Regions from separate parts of the Kitasatospora sp. CB02891 genome, predicted to be linked through region 2. Evidence: riboswitches for the same ligand, from Rfam matches in the RefSeq annotation. Region 2 holds a riboswitch; each other region holds the start of a gene.
The links. Region 2 has a riboswitch for cyclic di-AMP ahead of CG736_RS09030 (M23 family metallopeptidase). Riboswitches for the same ligand answer to the same signal wherever they lie in the genome.
Positions count from the first base shown of each region.

Region 1: linked by a shared signal. The riboswitch ahead of CG736_RS33570 (transglycosylase family protein) and the one ahead of CG736_RS09030 (M23 family metallopeptidase) in region 2 are both predicted to bind cyclic di-AMP.
Region 3: linked by a shared signal. The riboswitch ahead of CG736_RS10920 (C40 family peptidase) and the one ahead of CG736_RS09030 (M23 family metallopeptidase) in region 2 are both predicted to bind cyclic di-AMP.
Region 4: linked by a shared signal. The riboswitch ahead of CG736_RS27910 (M23 family metallopeptidase) and the one ahead of CG736_RS09030 (M23 family metallopeptidase) in region 2 are both predicted to bind cyclic di-AMP.

Region 1 is NZ_NNBO01000022.1:91,892-95,580, reverse strand. Features, by position in the region: gene CG736_RS33580 (MFS transporter) at 1-64, opposite strand, end outside; gene CG736_RS33575 (MFS transporter) at 162-1,415, opposite strand; cyclic di-AMP (ydaO/yuaA leader) riboswitch at 1,978-2,146, shown strand; gene CG736_RS33570 (transglycosylase family protein) at 2,150-3,364, shown strand; gene CG736_RS33565 (diiron oxygenase) at 3,506-3,689, opposite strand, start outside.
Region 2 is NZ_NNBO01000003.1:45,790-49,478, forward strand. Features, by position in the region: gene CG736_RS09020 (PP2C family protein-serine/threonine phosphatase) at 1-756, shown strand, start outside; gene CG736_RS09025 (hypothetical protein) at 1,145-1,339, shown strand; cyclic di-AMP (ydaO/yuaA leader) riboswitch at 1,712-1,867, shown strand; gene CG736_RS09030 (M23 family metallopeptidase) at 1,870-2,871, shown strand; tRNA gene CG736_RS09035 (tRNA-Gly) at 3,098-3,171, opposite strand; tRNA gene CG736_RS09040 (tRNA-Pro) at 3,322-3,395, shown strand; gene tig (trigger factor) at 3,601-3,689, shown strand, end outside.
Region 3 is NZ_NNBO01000003.1:479,346-483,034, reverse strand. Features, by position in the region: gene CG736_RS10925 (NlpC/P60 family protein) at 1-419, opposite strand, end outside; gene CG736_RS10920 (C40 family peptidase) at 631-1,698, opposite strand; cyclic di-AMP (ydaO/yuaA leader) riboswitch at 1,709-1,864, opposite strand; gene CG736_RS10915 (C40 family peptidase) at 2,227-3,261, opposite strand; gene CG736_RS10910 (NYN domain-containing protein) at 3,455-3,689, opposite strand, start outside.
Region 4 is NZ_NNBO01000015.1:21,258-24,946, forward strand. Features, by position in the region: gene CG736_RS27900 (hypothetical protein) at 1-463, shown strand, start outside; gene CG736_RS27905 (DUF3995 domain-containing protein) at 579-1,070, shown strand; gene CG736_RS27910 (M23 family metallopeptidase) at 1,080-1,841, opposite strand; cyclic di-AMP (ydaO/yuaA leader) riboswitch at 1,852-2,015, opposite strand; gene CG736_RS27915 (YiaA/YiaB family inner membrane protein) at 2,232-2,522, shown strand; gene CG736_RS27920 (alpha/beta fold hydrolase) at 2,643-3,464, shown strand; gene CG736_RS27925 (TetR-like C-terminal domain-containing protein) at 3,464-3,689, shown strand, end outside.

The DNA.
Region 1 (3,689 bases), on a different contig from region 2:
TGCGCGCCGCGGCGCTCGGCGTGGCTGCCGGGGGCGGCAGTGGGGGCTGGGCCTGGACGGACATGGGGGACTCCCGGGTGGTACGTGGGACGTGGTGCGTGGAGCGGTGCTCCGCGGGCGTCGATCGAGCGGGGGCACATCGGCGATCATATTCCAATCTTTTATGGATTAGTGGATGCAGGGATGGTCGCCGGCCGTGCAGGCAGTCCCCGAACCGCCGGCAGGGCGAGCAGGACGAGGCCGGCCGGCAGTGCCAGCGCGGTCATGCCGAACAGCGCCCGGTGCACGCCGATCCCGTCGGAGAGCGGGCCTGCGAGCACCAGGCCGAGCGGCATCAGCGCCTCCGCGGTCAGGTGGTCGTAGGAGCTGACCCGGGACAGCATCTGCTCGGGTATGTGCACCTGGAGTGACGTCTCCCACAGCACGAAGAACAGGGAGACGCCGACTCCGGTGCACGCCTCCAGCAGAGCGATCACCACGACCGGAGCGCCGGATCCGATGATCAGCGCCTGACAGGAGGCAACCACCATCGCGACGGCCGCCACCGCCATCGGACGGGCCGGTTTGAGGCGGTAGGCACACACGTCGCCGACGATCGCACCGAGGCCGAAGGCGGTGACCACCGCGGCCCAGGCACCGGCCCCGCCCCACTCGCGATCCGCCAGCACCGGACCGAGCACGAACACCGAGGGCAGCACCACCACGTGGTAGACCGCGATCACGAGCATGCTCGACCACACCCAGGACCGCTGACGCACCTGCTGCCAGCCGACCCGGAGTTCGGCCAGGAACCCGAGTCGCTCGGCCCGCTCCGCGACGGCCCTCCCGCCCACCGCGCCGAGCCTCGCCAGCACTGCGGCACTGGCGGCGAAGCTCGCGGCGTCCGCCAGCAGGGCGCCGCCGGGGCCCGCGACGGCAACCAGCGCGCCGGCCAGCACCGGGCCGACCACCAGCCCCGCCGAGTGGACGAACCCGCGCAGCGCATTGGCCTCGCCCAGCCGTTCACTGGGCACCAGCAGCGGCAGCAGCCCCGTGGAGGCGGGCAGGAAGAAAGCGTCCGCCACACCGAACACCACCATCAGCGCCGCCAGCACCCCGACCCGGGCCGTCCCGGTGAGCAACAGCACTGCAACAGCCGTCTGGACCACGCACCGCACCAGATCGGAGACCAGCATGATCCGCTGTCTCGGTATCCGGTCCGCCCACACGCCGCCGGCCAGCGTGAACACCAGCATCGGCAGCAAGCCCGCCGCCGCCACCAGGCCGACATCGGCAGCTGACCCGCCGATCGACAGCACCGCGAACGGCAGCGCCACGAACGACACCCTGTCCCCCAGTACGGACAGCGACTGGGCGACGAACAGACGGGCGAACTGGCGCTCCACCCGGAGCACTTCGGGAATCAGCGCAGCCACGGGCACCTCCACAGCGGGTCGGGGAACAGCGATCACCGTGATGGTAGGGAGCCCCCGAACGGGCTGTCGCATGATTTATCCGCAAGGTCGGCAATGCCCTGGTTCACCTCAACTGCCATGTTTCTCAGGCAAGTTGACGTTCAGCCAAATTCATCGACCGGAGCCCGGACGCCCGCCTTCCCCTCCACCCGATCTCCAATCCCACCGATCGGTCAGACTTTCGCATCCGATCACCCCACCCCCTACCGCCCGATCACCCACCCCTCGACCACCCATCCCCTGACCGCCCGATCAGACCGCTCCCCGACCACCCATCCCCCGACCACCAGATCAGACCGCTCCCCCGCCTCCGAACTCCCGCCAACCGGTCGCCCACGCACGGCCGCCACGCCTCCCCGCCCGCGCCCGGGCACTCCGCGTCCGAACCCGGCCGGACCGGCGTGACTCGCCCGTGATGCCGGCGCGATGAGCTTGTGATTGCTCCGTTCGAGTGAATAGGCTCGGTCCGGCCCGCACCGCCGGGCCCCGCACGCGGCAACGCCGAACCCTGCCCGCCGCGTTGCCGGGTCGATCACCACAACCCTGGGCGGGGACGGGGGAACCAGGTACGTCGCCGTCCCCCACGGCTAGGGGTGAAGTCGCCCGAACCGGCTCCGACCGGCAGACGGCGGCCGGGCCTCCCTCCGGGTCCGAACCCGACAGCTCACCTCGCAGGCGTGCGGAGAGGATCGAGCATGCTCTTCACGGGTTCCGGGCGTCACCGCAAGCAGAGCCAGGCGGAGAAAGCCGCCGAGCGGGCCATCGCCGCGGCCGGCGTCGTCGGTGTCGGCATCGCACTGCCACTGCTCACCGCGACGGGTGCACAGGCCGCGCCCAGCGCGGTCTGGGACCGGGTCGCCGACTGCGAGAGCGGCGGCAACTGGAGTCTCGACTCGGGCGACGGCATGTACGGCGGTCTCCAGATCACCGCCCAGCGCTGGGTCGACTACGGCGGCACTCAGTACGCCCAGCTGCCCAACGGCGCCACCCGCAGCCAGCAGATCGCGGTCGCCGAACGCATCCTGGCCACCGAGGGCCCGCAGCCGTGGGCCTCGTGCGCCGACTCGTCGGACCTGCGCGTGGCCAGCGCCCCCGGCGTGGTGGACACCAACGACTCGGCGGACGAGTCGGGTGCGCTGCGCGGTGCCCGCGGCGCGGCAGCCGCCAACACCGCCTCGGACGGCACCGTCGCCGCCCCGAACGCCGCCCCGATCTTCTCCGGCCTGCCCGGCTACGACCCGGTGTCCCACGTGTACTGGTACCAGAAGAACGGCGGCTGGTTCTGGACCAGCCACCAGAGCCTGTACGAGCGCTACATGCAGCTGACGCACCCGCAGCCGCCGACCGCTGCACCGTCCCCGACCACCACTCCGGACGCGCAGGTCCCGACCACTCCGGCCACCCCGGTCGTCCCGGCACCGCCGACCGACCCGAGCACCGCCCCGAGCCCGAACCCCACCACGCCCTCCGACGGCAAGAACGGCAACGGAAGCGAGCACGGGAACGGGAACGGCACGGAGAACGGCAACAGCAACAACGGCACGGGCAACGGCCAGGGGCAGGACCAGGGCCAGGGCGAGACCGGAGGCGGAAACGGAACCGGCGGCAACCAGTCGCCCGCACCGACCACCTCGCCGACCGCCCCGAACACCGACCCGAGCCAGGCGGTCGGCACGCAGCAGCCGAGCACGTCCACGCCGCCCACCAGCAGCCCGTCGGCCGCCGACACCCCGGCGGCCGGCACCCCGGCCGCCCAGCCGTACACCGTCGGCCCGGGTGACACGCTGGCGAAGATCGCCCGCACCCACGAGCTGGACGGCGGCTGGACCGAGCTCTACAACGCCAACAAGCAGGTGCTGGGCGAGAACCCGGACCTGATCCGGCCGGGCCAGGTGCTGAACCTGGGCTGAGGACTGCCCGGCCGGGCCGCCGTCACTTCGGGGCGGCGGCCCGGCGCGGTGCAGGCCACCGCGGTGCAGGCCGCCGCGGTGCTCCCCCGACGGAATCCCTGACGAGGCCGTCGCCCGTCCCCGGTGCCCACCCACTCCCGCTCAGGCGATCACTCCGGCGGCGCGCAGCAGCCAGCGGTTGGCGGCGCCGACCAGTCCGGCGCGGTCCAGAACCCCGATCACCTTCTGGGCCATCTCGATCTTGGTGCTGCGCCAGTGGGGGTTGGCCCGGGCGACGGCCCTGCCGACCTTCGGGTCGAGGCCGACGGCGGCGTAGACCCGGGGG
Region 2 (3,689 bases):
CGCCGCCGGATCGGCGTGCCCTGGCGGGGCGGCTCCACCATGCTGTTCGACCTGCGCGAGCGGATCCGGGTCCAGGGCCGCATCCCGCAACTGCCCGACGGCTGGCACACCGACACCGCGCTGCGCCCGGCCGGCGGCCAGTCCTTCTCCGGCGACTTCATGGCCGCCGCCCGCACCGGCCCCGGCGGGCGGGTGCTCGAAGTCGTCCTCGCCGACGTCTCCGGCAAGGGCATGGACGCCGGCAGCCGCTCGCTGCTGCTGTCCGGCGCCTTCGGCGGACTGCTCGGCTCGCTGCCCGCCCACGACTTCCTGCCCGCCGCCAACGGCTACCTGCTGCGCCAGGACTGGGCAGAGGGCTTCGCCACCGCCGTCCACCTGGTGGTGGACCTGGACACCGGCGAGTACGAACTGCTCTCCGCCGGGCACCTGCCCGGCATGCACCGCCTCGCGGGGGCCGGTCGCTGGGAGGTCAAGGAGGCCGAGGGCCCGCTGCTCGGCGTCTACGACGAGGCCAAGTTCGAGGGGGTGCGCGGCACCCTCGGCCCCGGCGACGTCCTGATGCTGTGCACCGACGGCATGGTGGAGATCCCCGGCCGCGACCTCGCCGAGGGCATGGACCGGCTGATGGGCGAGGCCGACCGGCTGGTCGCCGCCGCACCGGTGGCGATCCGGTCCGGGGCGGCGGTCCGGCTGATCGACACCGTCGCCAAGCACGTCAACGACGACCGCGCGGTGCTGCTGATCTGGCGCCGCTGAAGCCGCGGCGAGTGCAGGCCCGGTGAGCGCGGAGTGTCCACGGAGTGTCAAACCCGGGCGTTGATCTTCGGCCAATTCCGGTGCGGCGTCCGGGCCGGCCGGTGACACCGGATCTGCCTGCCGGTTTACCGCGCCGGCCTGCGCGGACCGCCGCCCGCCGACGGGCCGTCAGAACCCGTCCGCTATCGTCGCGGTCGGCGAAAATCAGTCCTACCAGGCGGGTTCGGGCGCAGGAGCCCCGGGCAAGTTCTTTACGCACTCCGCACGAGCGACCACACTGAGTCCGGATGGAGTGGTGGGGACACGGGGGGCTGGGGCCGGTTTCCGCCTGGGAGCCATCGCCGGCTTTCACCCGAACCCCCGCCACGAATCGAGGAAGTGAGTCCCGGTGGCCTTCTCCGTCTCCGCGCTTGTCCTGTTCGGCATCATCGTCGCGATCTTCATTCGCAACAAGCAGCTGAAGTCCGGGCACGCCATCGTCGCCGCCCTGTTCGGCTTCATGCTGAGCCAGTCGACCATGGCCGGCCCGATCCAGCAGTTCCTCACCTCGGTCTCCAAGGCCATCGCCTCGATCGCGGGTTGACGCCGCGTCGGCTCTCCGGCGACACGCCACGACGGGCGGGAGGCACCCCCGCACCGTCCATTCGGCCTGCCCGCAGGTGACCAGGGTCACCCGCGGCGTCACGCCGGGTCCACGACCGAACGCGCACGGTGGCCGAGGTCGCCCACCGTGCGGGGTTCGTACGCGCACTGTCATGATCCCGTACGCGCACCGCAGTGGCCCGGTCGACACCGCGTGACCTGGTGGACCGTCAGCCCCTTCCCGATCTTGGGAACGGGGCCGGTCGGCGTTTGCCAGCCTCGCGGGCCGTGGGATTTGCTTCGTCCGCAGCCCGGCCAGTGACCGGGCGGGCCACCGGACGGAACGCCTAGTCCTGCCGTCGTCCGGTGCCGACCAGATACCACGCCACGGCAGGAGCGGGGGAACCACAGGTAAGTCGCCGGGCCCGGGAACATCCGGGAACGGCTCGGGGTGAAGCCGCAGTTCTGCGGCCGGGCAACTCTCGCCCGAACCCGACAGCTCACCTCGCAGGCGTCGGAGAGGAATGCTTCATGTCCGTTCAGGGCAAGCACCGCAAGCCGCGCCTGGCCACCGTCGCCCGCATCGCCATCGCCGCCGGTGTGGCCGGTGCCGCGATCGGTCTCCCGGTCACCGCCGCCTCCGCGCACACCGCCACCGAGCAGGGCGCCAACCGCCCGGCGTCCCAGGTCTCGACGGACGCGACGCCGGTCGCCTCCGCGCACGACTACCGGGTCGTCTCCGGCGACACCCTGTCCAAGATCGCTGCCGCGCAGCACGTGGACGGCGGCTGGGAGAAGCTGTACCAGGACAACCACTCCGTGGTCGGCGGCAACCCCGACCTGATCTTCCCCGGCCAGCAGCTGACCATCAACGGCCAGGCCGCCGCCCCCGCGAAGGCCCCGGCCGCCAAGTCCGCCTCCTCGGACACCGCCGCGAAGCCCGCCGCCGCGCCGAAGCCCGTCACCGCGCCGAAGCCCGCCACCAAGCCGGCCGTCACCGTCACGAAGCCGGCCGTCGCCGACACCGCCAAGACCCAGCAGGCGGCCCCGGCCCCGAAGGCGTCGACCCCGGCTCCGGCCGTCACCACCGTGCCGGTCGCCCCGGTGGCCGCGACCACCAGCGCCAACGCCGCGTACGTGGCCCCCGCGCCGGGCAAGGTCACCACCGGTTACAAGGTGGCCGGCTCCAACTGGTCCAGCGGCTACCACACCGGCATCGACTTCCCGGTCGCCACCGGCACCAGCCTCAAGGCCGTCGCCGCGGGCACCGTGGTCTCGGCCGGCAACGGCGGCGCCTACGGCAACCAGGTCGTCATCAAGCTGGCCGACGGCAAGTACGCCCAGTACGCCCACCTGTCCTCGATCTCCGTCTCGGCCGGCCAGGCCGTGACGGCGGGCCAGCAGATCGGCCTCTCCGGCGCCACCGGCAACGTCACCGGCCCGCACCTGCACTTCGAGATCCGCACCACCCCGGACTACGGCTCCGACATCGACCCCGTCGCCTACCTGGCGGCCCACGGCGTCAACGTCTGATCCACGCCTCACCCCCCGAAGGCCCCGCGCAGCCACCCGGCCGCCCGGGGCCTTCGGGCTGCCCGGGGTCCGGCGCTCCGGGCGGGCCGCCGGGGTGCGGCAGCGGGGTGCGGCAGGGGGGCCGATGGATGCGGCCGGGCGCGTGGTCGAGGGGTGTGGCCGAGGGGGTGACCGGCCGAAACGCCGACGGCCCCGACTGCGTGGGCAGTCGGGGCCGTCGGCCTGCTGGAGCGGGTGACGAGAATCGAACTCGCGTGACCAGTTTGGAAGACTGGGGCTCTACCATTGAGCTACACCCGCAAAGGCGTACCCGCACCGCGGTCGCGGTGGCGAGGACTGGATCAGGGTACCTGGTCGCGCCGGTGGATTGCACACTTCTTCCGCGTTGTCGGCTCGCGGATATCGCCCCGGTCGAGGGGTGGCCGACGTGTACTCTTCTGCTCGGCACCACGGGGTGTGGCGCAGGTTGGTAGCGCGTCCGCTTTGGGAGCGGAAGGCCGTCGGTTCGAATCCGGTCACCCCGACCGTGCGGCAGGGTCTCGTCGGTGGGCGGGGCCCTGTTGTCGTTGTGGGCGCGGGTGTTGGGGGCAGTCGCCCCAACCTGCACCCGGTGCCGGGCACAGTCGCTTTCGTGGTACCGGTAGGATGGACCGCTGGCGGTAGTACGGACAGCATTTCAGCCCCAACCGCCTATCGCCCTGACCGCAAGCCCCCCTAGGAGACCCAACCGTGAAGAGCGCCGTCGAGACTCTGAACCCGACCCGGGTTCGACTCACCGTCGAGGTGCCCTTCGAGGAGCTCAAGCCCAGCCTCGACGC
Region 3 (3,689 bases), 430 kb from region 2:
GCCTGGCCGAGGGCGCGGGCGCCGGCCAGGTAGGACGCCGGGTCCTGGTCGAGCATCAGCCGCAGGGTGGGGTCGAGGCCCTGGGTGCGGTACTGGGCGGCGACCACCGCCCCGAGGTCGCCGCGCAGCCGGTTGAGGTCGTCCTGCCCGGCCGCGACCTGGCTCTGCAGGGCGCCGGCCTCGCGCTGCAGCCTCCGCTGCTGCTCCTGGGCCGCGTTGTACTTCTCGTTCGCCTGCTCGGCCTCCTCGTACAGCTGGTCGACCTGCGCCTTGACGTCGGCGCGGTCGGGCGGGTCGGTCGGCGCGGCGCCGGCCGGGGCGACGCCGAGGTGGAGGACGCCGGTCGCGGCGGCGGTGAGCGCCAGGGCGCGGGCGAGGCGCTGGACACCGGGCAGTGGGGGGCGACGGTGCACGGACACGTGCGACGACTCCGTTCCTGCGGCCGGCCTCCGCCGCCGCCCGCCGGTCGGGCGGCCGTCCGCACGGGGGGCCGGGCCAGAGGTTAGCGAGTCGGAAGGATCCAGTCCAAACCCTGACAACCTCGAATATTCGACCGCGAATCGGACACCGGAACGAGTGCGGCCCGGCACCCCCTGTGCGGGGTGCCGGGCCGGGCGCTCGAAGGAGCCGTCAGATCCGGACGATCTTGGTGATCGGCATCACGGTGGCGGACTCGTAGCGGACCTGCGCGCCGGTGTGCGGGGCGTGCACGATCTGCCCGTTGCCGACGTACATGCCGACGTGGTGCTGGTCGCCGTAGTAGATGATCAGGTCACCCGGTCGGGCGTTGGCGATGTTGGTGCCGATGTTGGTGCCGGCGCCCGCCTGGGCCTGCGAGGTGCGCGGGATCGACACACCCGCTTGGGCGTACGCCCACTGCATCAGACCGGAGCAGTCGAAGGTGCTCGGGCCGGCCGCGCCGTAGGAGTACCAGCTGCCCAGCTTGGACAGCGCGGCGCTCATCGCGGCGCCCGCGTAGCCGGCCGGGGCCTGCACCGGGGCGGCGAGGCCGGTCCGGGCGGTGTCGCGGGAGGCCCGCTCGGCCTGGCTGCGGGAGGCGTCGGCGGCCTTGGCCTCGGCCGCGGCGAGCTCGTCGCGCTCCTTCTGGGTGAGCGTGTTGAGCAGGTCCTGCGCCTTGGCCAGCTTGGCCTGGACGTCCTCCTTGTCGGCCTGGAGGGCCTTCGTGGTGGTGTCCAGCTCGGCGAGCTTCTGCTCGGCCTCCTTGCGCTGCCCGTCCAGCTTGGCCTGCTCGGCCTTGAAGCTCTTCAGCAGGTCCGCCTGGGTGGCGCCGACCGTGTTGAGCGTGCCGGCCTGCCCGAGGAAGGCGTCCGGGCTGCTGGAGAGCATCAGCTGCATGGTCTGCGAGATGCCGCCGTTGCGGTACTGCTCGGCGGCGATGTTGGCCAGGCTGTCCTGAACGGTGGTCACCTGGTCCTGCTGGCGGGCCAGCTGGTCCTGCAACTGGGTGACCTGCTTCTGCAGGTTCTGCTGCTTCTCGACGGAGGCGTTGAGCGCCTCGGTCTTCACCTCGGCCTGCTCGTTGAGCTGGTCGACCTGCTGCTTGACCTGGTCCTTGGTGGGCGCCGGGTCGGCGTGCGCGCCGGTCTGCGCGGAGAGCGCGACGGCGGTGGCGGCAGCGGCAGTGAGAATCGAGACCCGGGCACGGCCGACGGGCTTGGGACGGCGATGGGACGCCACGAAGGCGGACTCCTTCTTCCTCACACCGCCTACCGGGTGAGCTGACGGGTTCGGGCCGGAAGAGATGCCCTACAGCGCTTCACCGACCGCTGTCGCGGCCGGCCCGGCGCCGATTCACCCCGGGGGAACGTGGTTCCCCGGCTCCGTTCGACAGCACCCCCGCAGGGGTATCCCCGTCGGCGGACCTCGTTCTGACGATCCGCCCGCTGCGTCACGGACTCGGCGGCGACCCCCACCGTCGCCCCCCTTGGGCGATCGACTCTGCGGCGGTCGAACCAAGACCCTAGTAACCGATCCGTGATCGGTTCAAATCCTTGTCCGAAAAAAATCTGAATCTGAGTCAATTTCGATTACGGAAATGACCGAACGTAAGGGATTCGTTGCACAGTGCGCAGCATTTCCCTTCGTTCCATCGAAAAACACAACGCCCGGACGTGTTCGAGATCACAGTGGAATCTCGACCCGTCCGGGCGTGTCACGGCGCGTCAGTTGTCGCCCTCTGGGGCGTATGTCCGGATTGTCGGACCGTCAGACCCGGCGGATGGTGAGGATCGGCAGGGTGTCCGCGGCCATCAGCTTCACCACGTCGCCGGTGCGCGGCGCGTGCACCACCATGCCGTTGCCGACGTACATGCCCACGTGGTGCGCGTCGTTGTAGTAGACCACCAGGTCACCGGGCTGCGCGTTGTGCCAGTCCTTGCCCACGTTGGTGCCCACGCCGGCCTGCGACTGCGAGGTGCGCGGCAGCGAGACGCCGGCCTGCGCGTACGCCCACACCATCAGGCCGGAGCAGTCGAAGGTGCTCGAGCCGGTCGCGCCCCACACGTAGGCCGAGCCGCGCTTGTCGAGCGCCCGCTGCACCGCGACGCCGGCGTAGCCGGCGGCCTTCGGCAGGCTGCCCAGGTCGACCCGGTCGGCGCCGCGCGAGGCTGCGCCGCCGCCGCGCAGGATCGCGGCCCGGTCGGTGGCGGAGAGCTGGCTGAGCAGCTTCTGCGCCTCCTGGAGCTTGCTCTGCACGTCGTTCTTGGCGTCGTTGAGCGCCTGGGTGGAGCTGTCCAGCTCGGCCAGGACGGTCGCCGCCTCCTGCTTCTGCTGGTCCAGCCGGCGCTGCTGGTCCTCCAGCGACTTCAGCGTGGCGGCCTGGGTGCTGGCCGCCTGGTCGAAGGAGGACGCCTGGTCCAGGTACTTGTCCGGGTCGGAGGAGAGCATCAGCTGCATCGACGGGTCGATGCCCGCGTGCCGGTACTGGTCGCCGGCCACCGCCGCCAGCCCGGAGGCCAGCTCGGTCAGCTGCTCCTGGCCGCGGGCCACCTGGTCCTGCAGCTGGTCGGCCTGCTTGCGCAGCTGGTCGGCCTTCTCCTTGGCGCCGTTGTACTTCTCGGCGGCCTGCTCCTGCTCCTCCAGCAGCTTGTCGACCTGCGCCTTGACCTCGTCCTTGTTCGGCTGGGCCGGCGCGGCGTGCGCACTCACCTGGGCCGACAGGGCGACCGCGGTCGCGGCGGCAGCGGTCAGCACGGTCACCCGGGCGCGACTCGGCTGCTTGGGACGGCGGTGGGAGGCCACGGCGGTGCTCCTTCTTCCTGCTGGACTCACCCGATCAGGCGATAGTCCGGAATATAGGTTTGACGCCAGACCCTAGTGAAGTCCCTACCCCCGCGTCCACTCCCGGGGGGCTCCCGAATCGGCTTCTCCGCCCCCTTTCACGACACCGACACACTCCGGACGCTTCAACGCCGCTGACCGCCCGTCAACTCGATCAGCTGCGCGACAGCCGGTTCAGCAGCAGCACCGAGGCCACCGGGCGGGCGCCGGCCTTGCGCACCCCGTCCGCGACCTCCTTGTCGGCGGAGACCACCACCACCGGTCGGCCCTGCGGCTCGGCCCGCACCATGCGGCGGATCAGCTCGTCCGCGGTCTCCCCGGTCCGGCTGAACCGGACCCGCACACCGCGCGGCGGAGCCATGATCACCGGCACGTCCAGGTCCTGGCCG
Region 4 (3,689 bases), on a different contig from region 2:
GGTGGACTCGCTGCTGCTCCGGTCCGACCTGCTGACCTGGCCCAGGCTGTACGCCCTGCTGCTGCGCGCGGACGGCGTGCCGGTGGAGGACCTCGACCGGGTGCGGGGCTGGCTGGAGGAGTTCCGGGCGCTGGACGTCGAGGAGCGCTTCGCCGCGTACGAGCGGGTGCCGGGCGTGGCGCCGGACGGCGGCTGGGGCCCGGAGCGGGCGCTGCTGGTCGGGGTGTCCACGGACGGCGCGCGCCGGCTGCTGGAGCAGGGCCTGATGCGGCGCAGCTACCGCAACCTGGCGGAGCTGACCGCTCGGGGTCTGCCGATGCCGGACGAACTCGCCGGGGAGTTCGAGGAGTTCGAGGAGGCGGTGGCGCAGGCCGCGATCGACCTGTGCGGCGAGTGGACGGTGCCGGGGCTGGCCCGGCTGCTGCTGGAGGAGTTCCCGGAGCTGGCCCCCGAGGTGTACTGAGGATTCCGGCCCGTCGGGTCCGCCGCTCGGAGGACCCGGGGATCGTCCTGGTGATCCATCAGCCGCGGCCGTCCGGACGATCCGCGGGGCGGGGCCGCCGGGCCGGGGTGGAGCCATGGACATCGTGACTCCCGCCGGCGCCGCCGCGGCCGGCCTGCGCCCGTCGTTCCGGCGGGTCGCCGCCCTGGCCGCCGCGTTCTGGTCGGCCGGCTTCGCCCTGGTGCACCTGTACTGGCTGCTGGGCGGCCGGGCCGGGCTGCCGGGCGGCCTGTCGGTGCTGGACAACACGCCGCTGCTGGTGACCGACGTCGTCACGACACCGCTCGCGGCCCTGGCGCTGGTGCGGCCGTGGGGCAGGCGGCTGCCGGCCCGCGGGCTGCTGCGGGCCGCGCGGGGCACGGCGGTGGTGCTGATCGTGCACGCCGCGCCGTCCGTGCCGGACTGGGCGGCGCCGGCGGCGGAGGGTCACCGCCCGGTGGCGGAGCCGGCCGCGACGGCCCGCTTCGCGACGCTGCTGTACGAGCCGTTCTTCCTGGCCGGCGGGGTGCTGTTCGGGTGCACGGTGTTCGGCCGCCGACTCCTGCCGGGAGACGACGGCCGTCGGTGAGCGCGGGAGTTACGGCTGCAGGCCGAGCTGCTGGAGCCAGGGCAGCGGGTCGACCGGGGCGCCGCCGCCGGGGCGGACCTCCAGGTGCAGGTGCGGGCCGGTGACGTTGCCGGTGGCGCCGACCGCGCCGAGCACGGCGCCGGGGGCGACCGGGCCGGAGGCGGTGACGATCCGGGAGAGGTGGCAGTACCAGAGTTCGGTGCCGTCGGGGAGGGTCTGGATGACCCGGTAGCCGTAGGGGCCGGACCAGCCCGCCGAGGTGACGGTGCCTCCGGCGACGGCGGCGACGGGGGTGCCGGTGCGGGCGGCGAAGTCCAGGCCGGTGTGCAGGTGCGCCCAGTGCGAGCCGGCCTGGGCGAAGTGCGCGGTCAGCTGGTAGCCGGCCACCGGCAGGGTGTGCGCGTCCCGTTCGGCCTCGGCCTGCTGGGCGGCGCGCTTGGCCTCGGCGTCCTGGGCGGCGGCGAGCCGGGCGGATTCGTCGGCGGAGGTGCGCTGGCCGTCGGCCTGCTGCTGGATGCGGGCGGCGAGGGCGAGGCCGGGGTCGGCGGCGAGCAGTCCGTCGGAGACCTCGTCGGCGGCGGTGACGGGCACCGGGGCGGCGGCCTGCGCGGGGGCGAGTCCGGTGGCGCTGAGCGCGGCGGTCATCGCGGTGACGCCCAGCAGGGGCGCGCCGGCGCGGGACTGGCGGGGCAGCCGGTGCCGGGCGGCTTCCGGCTCGACCGGGTGGTCGAGCAGCTGGGTGCCGGTGCTCTCGGTGTAGGTCGACGCCACGGGGGCGTGCTCCTTCCTTCCCTGCCGCCGACCGGGTTAGCTGACGGGTTCGGAGGTGGAAGGTCTCCTACGGTCGGGCCCAGGGCCGTCCCGATTCACCCCGGTGGAACGTGGTTCCCCGGCTCCTGGGACGCCCCGAAAGGCGTGCCCAAGTGGATTAGGCGTGGCGCACGGTGCCGCATGGTTACGGCGTTGCCGACCGCGCTGCGTTATCAAACGTTAATCCTATGGACCCCATGATTCCAAGCTCCTCCCGGGAGACGGTGAAGATTTCCTGACGCCCTATGGGCGATTTATGACGATTCACCAGGCCGTACCTGACGGATGGTGACCGCACGGTTGAGTATCCGTACTCACGCCCCGCCCCCGGGCCGGCGCGACCCTGATGCCATGACCGCAACCGTGCCGCACCGGACCACCGCCGCCTACTTCCTGCAGGCCGCCGCCTCCTTCGCGCTGGCCGCCATCGCCCTCACCATCGGGATCGCCTACCTGCCGGTGAGCGCCTGGATGCGCGCCTTCCTGGCCGTCGGCGTGCTGTACGTGATCACTTCCGCGTTCACGCTGGCCAAGGTGGTCCGGGACCGCCAGGAGGAGGGCGCGATCACCAGCCGGGTGGACCAGGCCCGGCTGGAGAAGCTGCTCGCCGAGCACGACCCGTTCAAGGTGGAGAACATCTGACGACCCGGCCGGCCGCCCCCGCTTGACGGCTAAGGCTATTAGCCTTAGCTTTATGGCTATCGGCAGTCGGCCGGGCCTCCAGTGCCCGGCGCACCGCACCCGCCGCCCAGGAGGCCCACCATGAACAGCACCCTCGGCACCACCCGGTACCTCGACGTCACCGGCGGCCGGATCGCCTACGACGACACCCCCGGCGACGGCGTCCCGGTGGTCCTGCTGCCCGGCATGCTCGACAAGCGCGCCGCCTACCGGCACCTCGTCCCGCTGCTGACCGCCGCCGGACACCGGGTGATCACCATGGACCTGCGCGGCCTCGGCGAGTCCTCCACCGGCTTCACCGACCACTCCCCGGCCGCGATCGCCGAGGACCTGGTCGCCCTGCTCGACCACCTCGACCTGCGCGGCGCCGTCCTGGCCGGCAGCTCGTACACCGGCGCCACGGTGGTCCGCGCGGCCGGACTCGCCCCCGGGCGCACCGCCGGGGTGGTGCTGATCGACGCCTTCATCGAGAACCTCCCGCTGAACGGCTTCCAGAAGGCGATGTTCGGGCTGGCCGCCCCGCTGGTCTCCGCGTTCCCGGGCCTGTGGAGCGCGCTGCAGAAGTTCTACTACCCGACCGAGCGACCCGCCGACTTCGACGCCTACCGGGCCGGCCTCGCCGAGATGCTGCGCGAGCCCGCCCGCAAGGCAGCGCTGCGCGGCTACCTCAAGGGCGACTCCGCGCCGGTCGGCTGGTGCGAGGCCGTCGAGGTCCCCGCGCTGGTACTGATGGGCAGCAAGGACCCCGACTTCCCGGACCCCGGGCTGATCGCCGACCGGCAGGCCGCCGCGCTGCGCGGCCGTAAGGTGATGATCGAGAACGCCGGCCACTACCCGATGGCCAGCCACCCGCAGGCGGTCGCCGACGCCCTGCTCCCCTTCCTGAACGAGGTCGCCCGCTGATGGCCCGCGCCGGACTCTCCCCCACCGCGGTGGTGGACCACGCCCTCGACCTGATCGACGCCCAGGGCGCCGAGACGCTCACCCTGGCCGCCGTCGCCGCCAGGGCCGGGGTCGCCACCCCCTCGCTGTACAAGCACGTCGCCGGGGGCCTGCCCGAACTGCGCCGCCTGGTCGCCGTCCGCACCCTCGACGACCTCACCGACCACCTGGCCGCCGCCGTCCTCG